DNA from 2 places in the Streptomyces sp. NPDC055013 genome. Region 1 is predicted to be linked to the other one. Evidence: riboswitches for the same ligand, from Rfam matches in the RefSeq annotation. Region 1 holds a riboswitch; the other holds the start of a gene.

What was found. A riboswitch is a leader RNA that binds a small molecule or an ion and turns the genes downstream of it on or off. The one in region 1 is predicted to bind cobalamin.
Region 2: linked by a shared signal. The riboswitch ahead of ACWGDB_RS07675 (ABC transporter substrate-binding protein) and the one ahead of ACWGDB_RS29325 (cobalamin biosynthesis protein) in region 1 are both predicted to bind cobalamin.

Annotation. Positions count from the first base shown of each region.
Region 1 is NZ_JBSGVW010000028.1:76,376-82,213, forward strand. It holds gene cobN (cobaltochelatase subunit CobN) at 1-441, opposite strand, end outside; gene ACWGDB_RS29320 (cobyric acid synthase) at 438-1,949, opposite strand; gene ACWGDB_RS29325 (cobalamin biosynthesis protein) at 1,946-2,887, opposite strand; cobalamin riboswitch at 2,990-3,130, opposite strand; gene ACWGDB_RS29330 (hypothetical protein) at 3,247-3,468, opposite strand; gene ACWGDB_RS29335 (anion permease) at 3,521-4,753, opposite strand; gene ACWGDB_RS29340 (lysozyme) at 4,918-5,667, opposite strand.
Region 2 is NZ_JBSGVW010000004.1:298,240-304,077, reverse strand. It holds gene ACWGDB_RS07685 (ABC transporter ATP-binding protein) at 1-795, opposite strand, end outside; gene ACWGDB_RS07680 (FecCD family ABC transporter permease) at 792-1,907, opposite strand; gene ACWGDB_RS07675 (ABC transporter substrate-binding protein) at 1,904-2,896, opposite strand; cobalamin riboswitch at 2,972-3,151, opposite strand; gene ACWGDB_RS07670 (class I SAM-dependent methyltransferase) at 3,205-3,954, opposite strand; gene ACWGDB_RS07665 (MDR family MFS transporter) at 3,923-5,188, opposite strand; gene ACWGDB_RS07660 (ATP-grasp domain-containing protein) at 5,181-5,838, opposite strand, start outside.

The DNA of each region.
Region 1 (5,838 bases):
GGCACGCTCACCATGGACGCCGAACTCCGGCATCTTCTGCGGCTCGACGAACCCCTCGCCCGTCAGCAGCACGGTGTCGGAGAGGAACCGCGCGAGTTCGGTGAGGTTGGCGGGCCCGCCCTCGACGAGATACCTCAGCGCCTCGGCCACCACACCGGCCGGGACGGACGACTCGGCCATCAACTCCGCGTCCGGGACGGCCTCGCCGCCGAGCAGCACCGTCGGGATGCCCGAGGCCTTCAGCGCGGCGAGCCCGTCCTCCCAGGCCCGCTTGCCGCCCAGCAGACGTACGACGGCGATGTCCGAGCCCTCGATGAGCGCGGGCAGTTCCTCGGTGACGTCCACGCGGGTCGGATTGCCGATCCGGTACGAGGCACCGGAAGCGGCCCTGGCCGCCAACAGGTCCGTGTCGGCGGTCGACAACAACAACACAGTGCTCATGCGGGCGCTCCCGGTGGAATGAAAGGCAGTCCTTGCGGCGCGCCCGACTCGATGAGCCGACGGAGCGCGTCCGTGTCAGCGTGCTGTTCGATCAGGTCGCCGAGCCGGTCGAGCTGTTCCTCGCGCAGCGCGGCGAACGACGTGTCGGGGGCCGGCACGAAGCGGCGGCCCGCGGCGGCGGCCACCTCGCGCAGGAAGGCCCGCCGGAAACCGTCCGACTCCAGCGAACCGTGCCAGTGCGTGCCCCAGGTCTGGCCGACCCGGCAGCCGTCGAGGAAGGCTTCCCCGCCATGGATCTCGGCGACCCCGTGGTGGATCTCGTACCCCGCGACGTGCGCGCCGAGGGCCTCTCCCTCCGGCCGGGTGAGGGTCTTCTCGCGGGCGAACCGCACCCGCACGGGCAACACACCGAGCCCCTCGACATGGCCCCGCCGGCTCTCGACCTCGTCCTCGATGTGCTCGCCGAGGACCTGGAAGCCGCCGCAGATGCCGAGGACGGGCCGGCCTTCGGCGACCCTGCGCTTCAGGGCCTCCGCGAGCCCCCGCTCCCGCAGCCACTCCAGCGCCCGGACCGTCCCCCGGGTCCCCGGGACGATGACGAGATCGGCGTCCGCCAGCTCCTCAGGCCGGTCCACGAACCGCACGACGACGCCGGGTTCGGCGGCCAGGGCGTCGACGTCGGTGAAGTTGGACATGAGCGGCACGGCACAGACGGCGATCCGCAGCACGTCCTCGCCGAGAGGCGGAGCGACGTTCGACTCCCGGACGGTCCCGCGCAGGGACACCCGCAGCCCGTCCTCCTCGTCGATGCCCAGGCCGTGCTGGAAGGGGAGGATGCCGTAGGTGTGCCGTCCGGTGAGGCCGTGCAGCATGTCGATCCCCGGCTCCAGGAGGCTGACGTCGCCGCGGAACTTGTTCACCAGGAATCCGGCGACGAGCGCCTGATCCTCGGGCGAGAGGAGGGCGACCGTCCCGAAGAAGGAGGCGAACACGCCCCCGCGGTCGATGTCACCCACCACCAGCACGGGCAGCCCGGCGTTGCGGGCGATCCCCATGTTGACGATGTCGGTCCGCCGCAGATTGATCTCGGCCGGAGAGCCGGCCCCCTCACAGATCACCGCGTCATACGTGCCCCGCAACTCGGCGAGACAGTCGAGCACGGTCCCCAGCAACTGCTGCTGCCGCCCGCCGTGATAGCCGCGTGCGCTCAGCTCACCCACCGGCTTGCCCAGCAGCACGACCTGACTGCTCTGCTCCCCACCGGGCTTGAGCAGCACGGGATTCATCAGCGCGGTCGGCTCGACCCGGCACGCCTGTGCCTGCATGGCCTGCGCCCGCCCGATCTCGGCGCCCTCACGCGTGACGAACGAGTTGAGGGACATGTTCTGCGCCTTGAACGGCGCGACCTTCACTCCCTGCCGCACCAGCCACCGGCAGATCCCGGCGGTGACGACGCTTTTGCCGGCGTCGGACGTCGTGCCGGCGACGAGGAGACCACCGCCCGTCATGAGGTACGCCCCTTCGCGATGCGGCGCGCGGCGACACAGACGCCGAGCGCCAGCCAGCCGACGCGCTGCGACAGCCGTACGGCCCGTTCGATGTCCTGCGTGCCGACGGCCCGCCCGTCCCCGTTCAGCACGGGCCGGTGCTCGACCCGTCCGCCGTACGACAGCGTCCCGCCCAGCCGGACCCCGAGCGCCCCCGCGAAGGAGGCCTCCACGGGCCCCGCGTTGGGGCTCGGGTGCTGGGCGGCATCGGCGCGCCACGCTCGTACCGCCCCACGGGGGTCACCCCCGGCGACGGCGGCGAGTACGGCGGTCAGCCGGGATCCCGGCCACCCCGCCACGTCGTCGAGCCTCGCCGAAGCCCAGCCGTAGCGCCGGTACCTGGGCGACTTGTGCCCCACCATGGCGTCGAGCGTGTTCACCGCCCGGAACCCGACCAGCCCGGGAACGCCTGCCACGGCGCCCCACACCAGCGCCCCCACGACCGCGTCGGAGGTGTTCTCGGCGACGGACTCCACGACCGCCCGCGCGATCCCGTCCGCGTCCAGTGCCTGCGGATCCCGCCCGCACAGATGCGGCAGCCGGGCACGTGCCGCCTCGACGTCCCCCGCTTGCAGTGCCTGCCCGATCACCCGGGCCTCCCGGGCGAGCGAAGTCCCCCCGACGACCGCCCAGGTGGCGGCGCCGGTCAGCGCGACGGAGGTGGCGGGGGACGTACGTGCGAGACGAGCCGCGGCGGCACCGAGCGCCACGGCGCCACCGGCGCACACAGCGGTGTGCACCGCACCGAAAGCGCGGTGGTCGCGCCACAGGACCCGTTCCACGGCGGCGGCGGTCCGCCCGAACACGGCGACCGGATGCCCCCGGCGAGGATCGCCGAGCAGCAGATCACCGAGAAGTCCGGCGGCGGCGCCGTACGCGAAGACGCGATCGGCACGCATCGGGGTCAGCCGATCGTCGAGTCAGACGAGGGTCCGGTTCTGCATGTCGATCGGCAGGCGAGCATCGCGTTATGTCCTCACTCAGGGTGTCCGCGCCCTGGTTCGACGAGATCGGCGGTGAGAGTTCCTGGCTCCCGGGGGCTATCTACCCCGGTGACAGTGGCGGGACCGCGCCGGATTCACACCGGCTTCCTCTCCTGCCGCCGCACATGGCTCCGGCAGTCCACCACGGGGTTGGAACGGCCGTCAACTTGCCGTTGACCTGCGAAGGGAGAGTGTGCGAAGGCCCACACAGCAGTGAGGTGCGGGACGGTGATCCGTCCCGCACCTCGGGTGTTTCAGGTGGTGCGCGTCGTGCGTCAGGCCACGATCAGATAGATGCCGTACGCCACTGCCGCCGCGCATGCCGCGAAGCACGCGTACGCGCCCGTGACCGCGAGAGAGGCCGAGTCGCCCTGCGCCACGGCCCGTTCGCGTCGCGACAGGCCCGCGATGCCGAGGGTGAACAGACCCACCAGGGCCACGGTCACCACGAGGCTGACGCCGAAGACGGAGCCGAGTGCCGCCCAGTCGATCTTCATGCTTCTGCTTTCTTGAGTGAGTGAGGGGGAGTGACTGGAATGACCGGGTGCGTCAGACGGAGGCCTTCGAAGGCTTCGGCTCCGAGGACTGGGCCGGGATGGTGGCCGTGAGCTCCTCGGTCGCCGTGCCCGCGGGCGGCGGGGTAACGGCGGCCATGGCCGTGGTCACCACGCCGGCCGGCTCGTCGGACTCGTTGACGTTGGTGTGGTCGATGACCTCGCGGCGGGAGATCTTCCAGATCGCGGCGCTGGAGGCGACCAGGAAGACCGCGACGACGGCCGTGCCCCAGGCACCGAAGCCCGTCACGTACTCCGCGATCGCGCCGACCAGTGCGGCGGCCGGGAGGGTCAGGCCCCAGGCGACGAACATGCGGGTCGCCGTCGACCAGCGGACCACGCCGCCCTTGCGGCCGAGGCCCGCGCCCATCACCGCGCCGGAGACGGAGTGCGTGGTGGACAGGGAGAAGCCGAGGTGGGAGGAGGCCAGGATGACGGTGGCCGCGCTGGTCTGGGCGGCGAAGCCCTGCTGCGGCTGAAGGTCGGTCAGGCCCTTGCCCATGGTGCGGATGATGCGCCAGCCACCGAGGTAGGTGCCGAGCGCGATGGCCACGCCCGCGGAGAGGATGACCCACATGGGCGGGTCGGAGTCGGGCGCGAGGGTGCCGCCGGCGACCAGGGCGAGGGTGATGATGCCCATGGTCTTCTGCGCGTCGTTGGTGCCGTGGGCCAGGGAGACCAGGCCGGCCGAGGCGATCTGGCCGGCGCGGTAGCCCTTCTTGGCGGACTCGCCGTCGGCCTTCTTGCCGAGCGAGTAGGTCAGGCGGGTGGCCAGCAGCGCGGCGATTCCCGCGACCAGCGGGGCGGCGATCGCCGGGATCAGCACCTTGGTGACGAGCGCGTCGCCGTGGACCGCGCCGACGCCGGCCGAGGCGATGGTGGCGCCGATCAGACCGCCCATCAGGGCGTGCGAGGAGCTGGAGGGCAGGCCCACCAGCCAGGTCAGCAGATTCCAGAGGATCGCGCCGACCAACGCGGCGAAGATGACCTCGGGACGGATGCCGGTCTCGTCGACGAGACCTTTGGAGATCGTGTTGGCGACCTCCACGGAGAGGAAGGCGCCGACAAGGTTCAGCGCGGCGGACATGGCCACCGCGACCTTGGGCTTGAGCGCACCGGTCGAGATGGTGGTGGCCATCGCGTTGGCGGTGTCGTGGAAACCGTTCGTGAAATCGAACGCGAGTGCGGTTACGACCACAATCGCGAGGATCAGCGAGAAGTTTTCCATTTACCCAGGCAATCGTTCGAGGTCATTGGCCGGTCGAACGTAGGTAACCTGAGTGAACGGAAGGTGAACTGGGGTGAGCCGCACGGTGTCCGGGTGAGGGGGTTAATCGTCCGGTGGACGAGGCCCCTCTCTATCGGCCATCGCGCGGCCCAGGCGCCGCAAGGTCAGTAGCCTCGGGCAAACTTTTTCAGCTGGCTCATGGACCCGTTGAAGAGATTTTGGTCACCCGGCAGGCTGCCGCTGCCGTTGTCGTACTGCCAGATGGTCCAGAACCGCCATCCGGCCGGCAGTGCCCCCGCGCTGGAGGAGTCGTAGCGGGCTATCCACAGCGCGTGGTTCGACGCGAAGGCGCGGCTGCCGCCGGTGCAGTTGTTCCACCAGTGCGTGGTCGTGTAGATCACCGGGCGGCGGCCGGTCAGTCGCTTCACCTCGTTGCTGAAGGACTGGATCCAGCTGACCATCTTGGCCTTGCTCAGCCCGTAGCACTTGTGCTTGCTGTACGGGTTGTACTCGATGTCGAGGGCGGGTGGCAGGGTCCAGCCGTCGGACCGCCAGCCGCCGCCGTTGCGCACGAAGTGCGCGGCCTGTGTCCTGCCCGACGACTTGTCCGGCAGTGCGAAGTGGTAGGCGCCGCGGATCAGGCCAGCGCTGCGGGAGCCGTTGTACTGCTGGCCGAAGTAGGGGTTGCGGTAGGTGTGGGACTCGGTCGCCTTGACGTAGACGAACTTGGCGCCCTTGCTCTTCGAGCTCTGCCAGTTGACGTTCTTCTGGTGGGAAGAGACGTCATGGCCCCTGGGCTTGCCGGCCGCCGCGGCCGGTATCTCGGCCAATGCGGTTCCGCCGAGCGTGAGCGCTGCGACGGATACCGCCAGGAAGCGGGAGCGGTGACGGGACGGTTTGCGATCACGGGCCATATTTCCCCCCGGAATGGCGACGTGCACGACAAATCAGCCAGAGGCTACGGGAAGATCGTTGAATCCTGATCGATCCCAGGCCAAGCTGACGGGTGAGGGGCTATGTCCCGGTATGCGACCTGCCGGACGCCGGTCCTCCTCCTCTAAAGTGCCTCGGCCCGGCGGCGACTT
Region 2 (5,838 bases), on a different contig from region 1:
GGCAGGAGCAGCCGGATGCGGGTTCCCCGGGAGGAAAGTCACCTGGGGTGCGCCCGTGCGTGGATGGATCACGACCTCGCTCTCCACTCCGTACACCTCGGCCAGCAGCCGCGGCGTGAGGACGTCGGCCGGAGTGCCGGATGCGGTGACCTCGCCGTCGTTCAGGACGTAGAGGCGATCGCAGTAGTACGCGGCCAGGTTGAGGTCGTGCAGGGCTACCAGGACCGTGGCGGGCAGGTGCCTCAGGGCACCGAGGACTTGCAACTGGTGGCGTATGTCGAGGTGGTTGGTCGGTTCGTCGAGGACCAGGAGTGAGGGCTGCTGGGCGAGCGCCCGGGCGATCACCACGCGTTGGCGTTCGCCGCCGGAGAGGCTGTCGAAGGGGCGGTCGGCCAGGTCGGTCACGTCGACCGTCGTGAGGGCTGAATCGATCAACGCGGCGTCCTCGGCCGTGTCACCGTCCAGCAGCCGTTTGTGCGGCGTACGGCCCATGGCGACGACCTCGCGGACCGTCAGATCGAAGTCCGCGCCCGACTCCTGTACCACTGCCGCCACGGTACGGGCCAGCCGTCGCACGGGCAGCGACCAGGCGTCGGTGCCGTCGACGCGGACCTGGCCGTCGGCGGGTCGCAGGACACGGTAGACGGAGCGCAGCAGGCTGGACTTGCCGCTGCCGTTCGGGCCGACCAGGCCGATCACCTCGCCGGCGCGGGCGACGAGGGAGACGTCCTTAACCAGGCGGTGCGCACCCGCGGTGAGCGTGACACCGTCGACGACGAGTTCGGTCGCGGTCATGCCACTCCTCGGTCGGTGCTCCGCCGGGCGTCCCGGCGCATCAGCCACAGGAAGAACGGTCCGCCGCACAGCGCCGTGAGCACCCCCACCGGGATCTCGAGGGGCGCGGCGACCGTACGTGCCGCGATGTCGGCCCAGATGAGGAACACCGCTCCGCCGAGCGCGGCCGTCGGCAGGACGCGCCGGTGGTCGCCGCCGACGAAGAGGCGCACGATGTGCGGCAGCATCAGGCCGACGAAGCCGATCGGTCCGGCCGCCGCCACCAGCACACCGGTGACCAGGGAGAGCAGCACGAACATGCGGGCGCGGAAGCGGGCCACGTCCAACCCCATGGTGGTGGCGGGTTCCTCGCCTGCCAGCAGCAGGTTCAGGTTGCGGGCCTGCACCATGAGCACGGCGATGCCGACCAGCAGGCCCGCGCTGGGCAGCCACAGGGTGCCCCAGTTCACGCCGCCGAGGCCGCCCAGGGTCCAGGCGAGGACCGCGCGGGCCTCGTTGCCCCGGTCGGTGGTGAGCAGCAGCAGGTCGAGCAGCGCGGTGAGCACCGCCGCGATCGCCACCCCCGAGAGCACGAGCCGCACCGAGGTGATCCGGCCGCCGGTGCGCGCGGTGGCGTAGACGAGCAGCAGCGCGCCCAGCGCGCCGAGGAACGCGGCCGCCGACAGGGACACGGGGCCGAACAGACTGGCCCCGAACACGATCACCGAGACCGCGCCCAGAGACGCTCCCGAGGACACTCCCAGCAGGTACGGCTCGGCGAGCGGGTTACGCACCAGGGCCTGCATGGCGGTGCCCACCACCGCGAGCCCCGCACCGGTCACAGCCCCGAGCAGCACACGCGGCGCCCGCACGTCCAGCACGATGGTCTCCCGCGCCCGCGACCAGTCGGGCTGCGTCCAGTCGGCGCCCAGCGCATGCGTCACGATGCCCCACACCTGCCCGGGCGGTACCTGCACCGACCCGACGGCCAGGCCCACGGTGGCCGAGACCACCAGCAGGGCGGCGAGGACGATCAGGGCGGCCGCGAGGTTCCCCCGGCCCGCCCGCCGCTGACTCCGTGGCGGGCGCCGGGCTGCCGCGTCACTCGGCGTGTCCGTGGCGGAAGCCGTCACCGGAAGCTCTCGGGGTGCAGGCCGCGGGCCAGGTCCTCCACGGCATACGCCGACCGGACGCCGACCAGGGTCGCGGTGAGCGGCAGGACCACGAACCGCTTGTTCCTGATGGCCGGCACGTCGGCGAGGGCGGGCTGGGCGAGCAGGAACTTCTTCTTCTGCTCGACGCTTCCGGCATCGGCGTAGTCGTAGATGGCGATGACCTCCGGCTTGCGCTCGACGACCTGTTCCCAGGAGACGTCCCCGAAGACGTCGTCCAGGTCGGCGAAGACGTTCTTGCCGCCGGCCAGGCGGATCAGTTCGGTGCCGAGGCTCTTGCCGCCCGCGGTGAACGCCGTCTTGTCGCCGCTGTCGTACACGAATACGGGCACCCGCGGCTCGTCCTCGACGGCGGTGGCGGCCTTGTCGACCCGGCTCTGCAGGTCGGCGGTCAGCTCGGTGGCCCGGTCGGAGACACCGAAGATCTTGCCGACGGTGCGGATCTCGTCGTACGTGTCCTTCATCGTCACCTGCTTCTTGCCGCAGTACTCGCGGTTGAGATAGGTGTCGATGCCGGCGTCGGCGAACGCCTCGCGGGAGCGGCCCTCGTTCTCGTCGAACGCGCTGCCGTAGCCGCCGTAGACCAGGTCGGGCTCGGTGTCGAGGATCTTCTCGAAGGACGGTTCCTTCGCGGCGAGTTCGGGGACGGCCTCGTAGTCCTTCGCCAGCGCGGGCAGCACGTCCGAGTCGGGGAAGGCGGTGCCCACCATGCGGTCCTTGAGCCCGAGGGAGAGCATCAGCTCCGCCGGGTGCTGGTGGATGGTGACCACCCGCGACGGCGGCCGGTCGTAGGTCGTCTTCACGCCGCAGTTGTCGATCGTGACGGGGAAGCCCTTGCGCGACGACGCCGCGGCCTTCGGATCCTGGGCGGTGCCGGACGAGCCGCAGCCCGCCGTCAGCAGGGTCGCCGACAGGGCCACGGCCGCGGTGCGCAGGGCGGCGCCGCGCAGGCGGGTGGGGAGAAGGGCATGGGGACGCGCTGGCGCGTTGGACACGTAGAGCCTCCTGGGGAGTCCGCGCTCCTCGGAACGGGCCCGCGACAGGCCAGTGTCCTGACTCCCGGATCTACGTCCCCCTGCCTTGCCGCGCGGCGCGCGGTGGCGTGTCGAGAGGGACGCTCCCCGGTCACAGTGGCGGGACCGTGCCGGACTCGCACCGGCTTCCTGTCTCCCGTCGCGGCGATGACCCGGTGATATTACGTTCCCTCAAGTCGAGGTCAACAGAGCGTGCGAGGCCGGCCGCACGCCCCCGCACCTCATCACCCCTCACGTACCGCCCGTAACACCAGCCGCTCGGCGTTCTCGTCGTAGGCGCGGCCGTCGAAGCCGCCGAAGACCTCGACCCGGCCGAACCCCGCCTCCTCGACCATCCGACGCAACTCGACGGCGCTGTAGACGAACCACACCAGCGCGGCCCGAGTCACCCGCTCGCCCCGGACCAGCACCCAGTCGCTGCGCAGCCGCGCCCAGTCGTCCAGCACGGTGTCGGTCTGCACCATCAGGTCGTCGCCGCGCCGGACCACCTTCGGTGGGGTCACCCTGCGGGCCAGCAGTTCCTTGCCCGCGAGGTCCAGGACCAGGGTGCCGCCGGGCGCCAGGCAGGTGTGCAGGGTGCGCAGGACCCGGGCGTTGTCGGCGGGGTCCTCGAAGTAGCCGAACGACGTGAACATGTTGAGGGCGACGTCGAAGTGGCCCGGGGCCTCGTACTCCCGTGCGTCGGCCCGTACGTAGGTGACGTGCGCACCGGCGTCGGCGGACCGCTTCCGCGCCCGCTCGAGCATGGCGGGGCTCAGGTCGACCCCGGTGACGTCATGGCCGCGCTGAGCGAGCGGGACGGTGAACACGCCCGGCCCGCAGCACAGGTCCAGCACCCGTGCGCCGGAGGGAAAGGAGAGCAGGGGAGAGGAGCCGAGCAGCTCCTCGGCCTGGGTGTAGCGCTGCTCGGAGAACAGAAAGTCGTGGAACTCGGTCCAGAAGTCATCGTCCAGGAACCCGCCCGTCCGTGTCATGCGGCCTCAGTGCTCCTTCGTCGTCGTGATGGGGGAGGGGTTGCTTGTCCGTGTGACCGCGCAGCGTCAGCAGTACCGGCGGGAGCAGCAGGCACTGGGCGGCGGCCAGCAGCCAGAACCAGCCGGTGTTCCCGGCACGTTCGCCGAGGCCGTACACCTGCCCGCCGAGCACCCCGCTCGCGCACGCGCCCAGGCCGGCGGCCAGCCGCTGCTGACCGAAGACAACGGCGTCGGAACGCGGACTGCGCTGCAGGGCCTCCAGGTCGTTCTTCAAGAACAGCACGATGTCGCCCAGGGTGATCAGGGCGCCGCCGACCAACAGGGCCGGACGGTTGCCGATCGCGAGCACGGCCAACCCGGCGGCCAGCCCCGCGAAGCCGACCGCGAGGGCCGTGGCGTACGGCATGCGGCGGATCAGGCCGGACGCCGGCGGCTGCACGACGATGACCAGCGTGAAACAGAGCAGCAGCACCAGGCTGTAGAACTCGCTGGAGGCCCGCTCGACGGCGTACACCGCCAGGAAGTGCTGGAAGTGGAAGTACAGGTAGAACGCGAGGGCGTTGGCCGCGAACGGTACGACCGCCACACCGGCCAGCAGTCCCTGCCGCGCGGCCCCGGCGGCGGACGGACGGTCCCCGGCAGCCGCGGGGAGCCGTGCGTGGCCGGCCGTGACCACGATGAACAGTGCCGTGACGGTGACGAACAGCCAGCCCGGCGAGGACAGCACGAACGGGCCTGCGACCAGCGGACCCACCGCCATGCCCGCGTTGAGCGCGGCGTTGCCCGCCGACAGGAACGCGGGGCGGCGTTCGTCGTCCACGCCCCGCACCAGGTACGCCTTGTTGGCGGGCAGGTACAGTGCGGCGCCGCAGCACGTCAGGACCAGCGCCGGGACGGCCAACGGAGGCCAGCGCAGAGCCGCCAGGAGGCCGACGAACCCTGCCGTGCGCACGATCAGCGCCCACACCATCGTGCGGCGCAGCCCGATCCGGTCCGCGAGGGCTCCGCCCGCGATCCCCCCGGAGAACTGCACCAAGGACGCCACGGCGAGCACCACGCCGACCGTGCCGAGCCCCATCCCGAGCCGTTCGTGCAGGAACACCGACATGAACGGCAGGACCATGAAGCTGCCGAGCGGAATCAGGAACGAGCTGAACAGCAGGAAGCGCAGGGGGCCGTCGAGCGAGGACAGCGCGGTCCGCAATTCCCCCGCGCCCTTGGTGCGTTCACCCACCGGGCGCCGTCCGGTCGGCGTGGACGGGGAACGGTTCCGTGAGTACCCGTACGGCGTTGGCCGCGGCGACCGCCCGGTGCGTGGCGAGTTCGGCCGTCTCGCCCTCGGCGTAGACGATGCCCGCGTAGCCCCGGCTGTCCGTCAGGTGCTCGATGGGATCGCCGATCCGCTTGACCGGGTACCAGGACGGCGATCCCGGCAGGTCCGCCAGCCGGTCGAGCCCGGTGACCTCGCTGAACACACCGGGCGCGGAAGGGTAGCCCAGCACGAAGGCCACGGCCGGGCCGCCCGGCAGGTACGCGTCCATCAGGCGGGGGCGGCGGCCGAGTGCGGCCTCGACCATCGCCTCGTACACATTGACTCCGAGCGACCGGCACAGACCCTCGCCCACCAGGGCACCCCCGATGCGGGGGTTCACCTCCACGACCTCGGGGCCCGCGGTGGTCAGCACGAACTCCACGTGCGCGAAACGGTCGGTGTAGCCGATGGCGCCGAGCACCTCCCCGAGCCACCGTTCCAGCGACACTCGCCGCGGCTCGGGGAAGGCCACCGGGAAGGCGGTGATCTCCTCGCGGAAGTGCGGCTCGGGTGACATCAGCCGGCTGGAGACGCCCAGCAGCCGGGTACGGCCCGCCCAGGTCAGGGTCTCG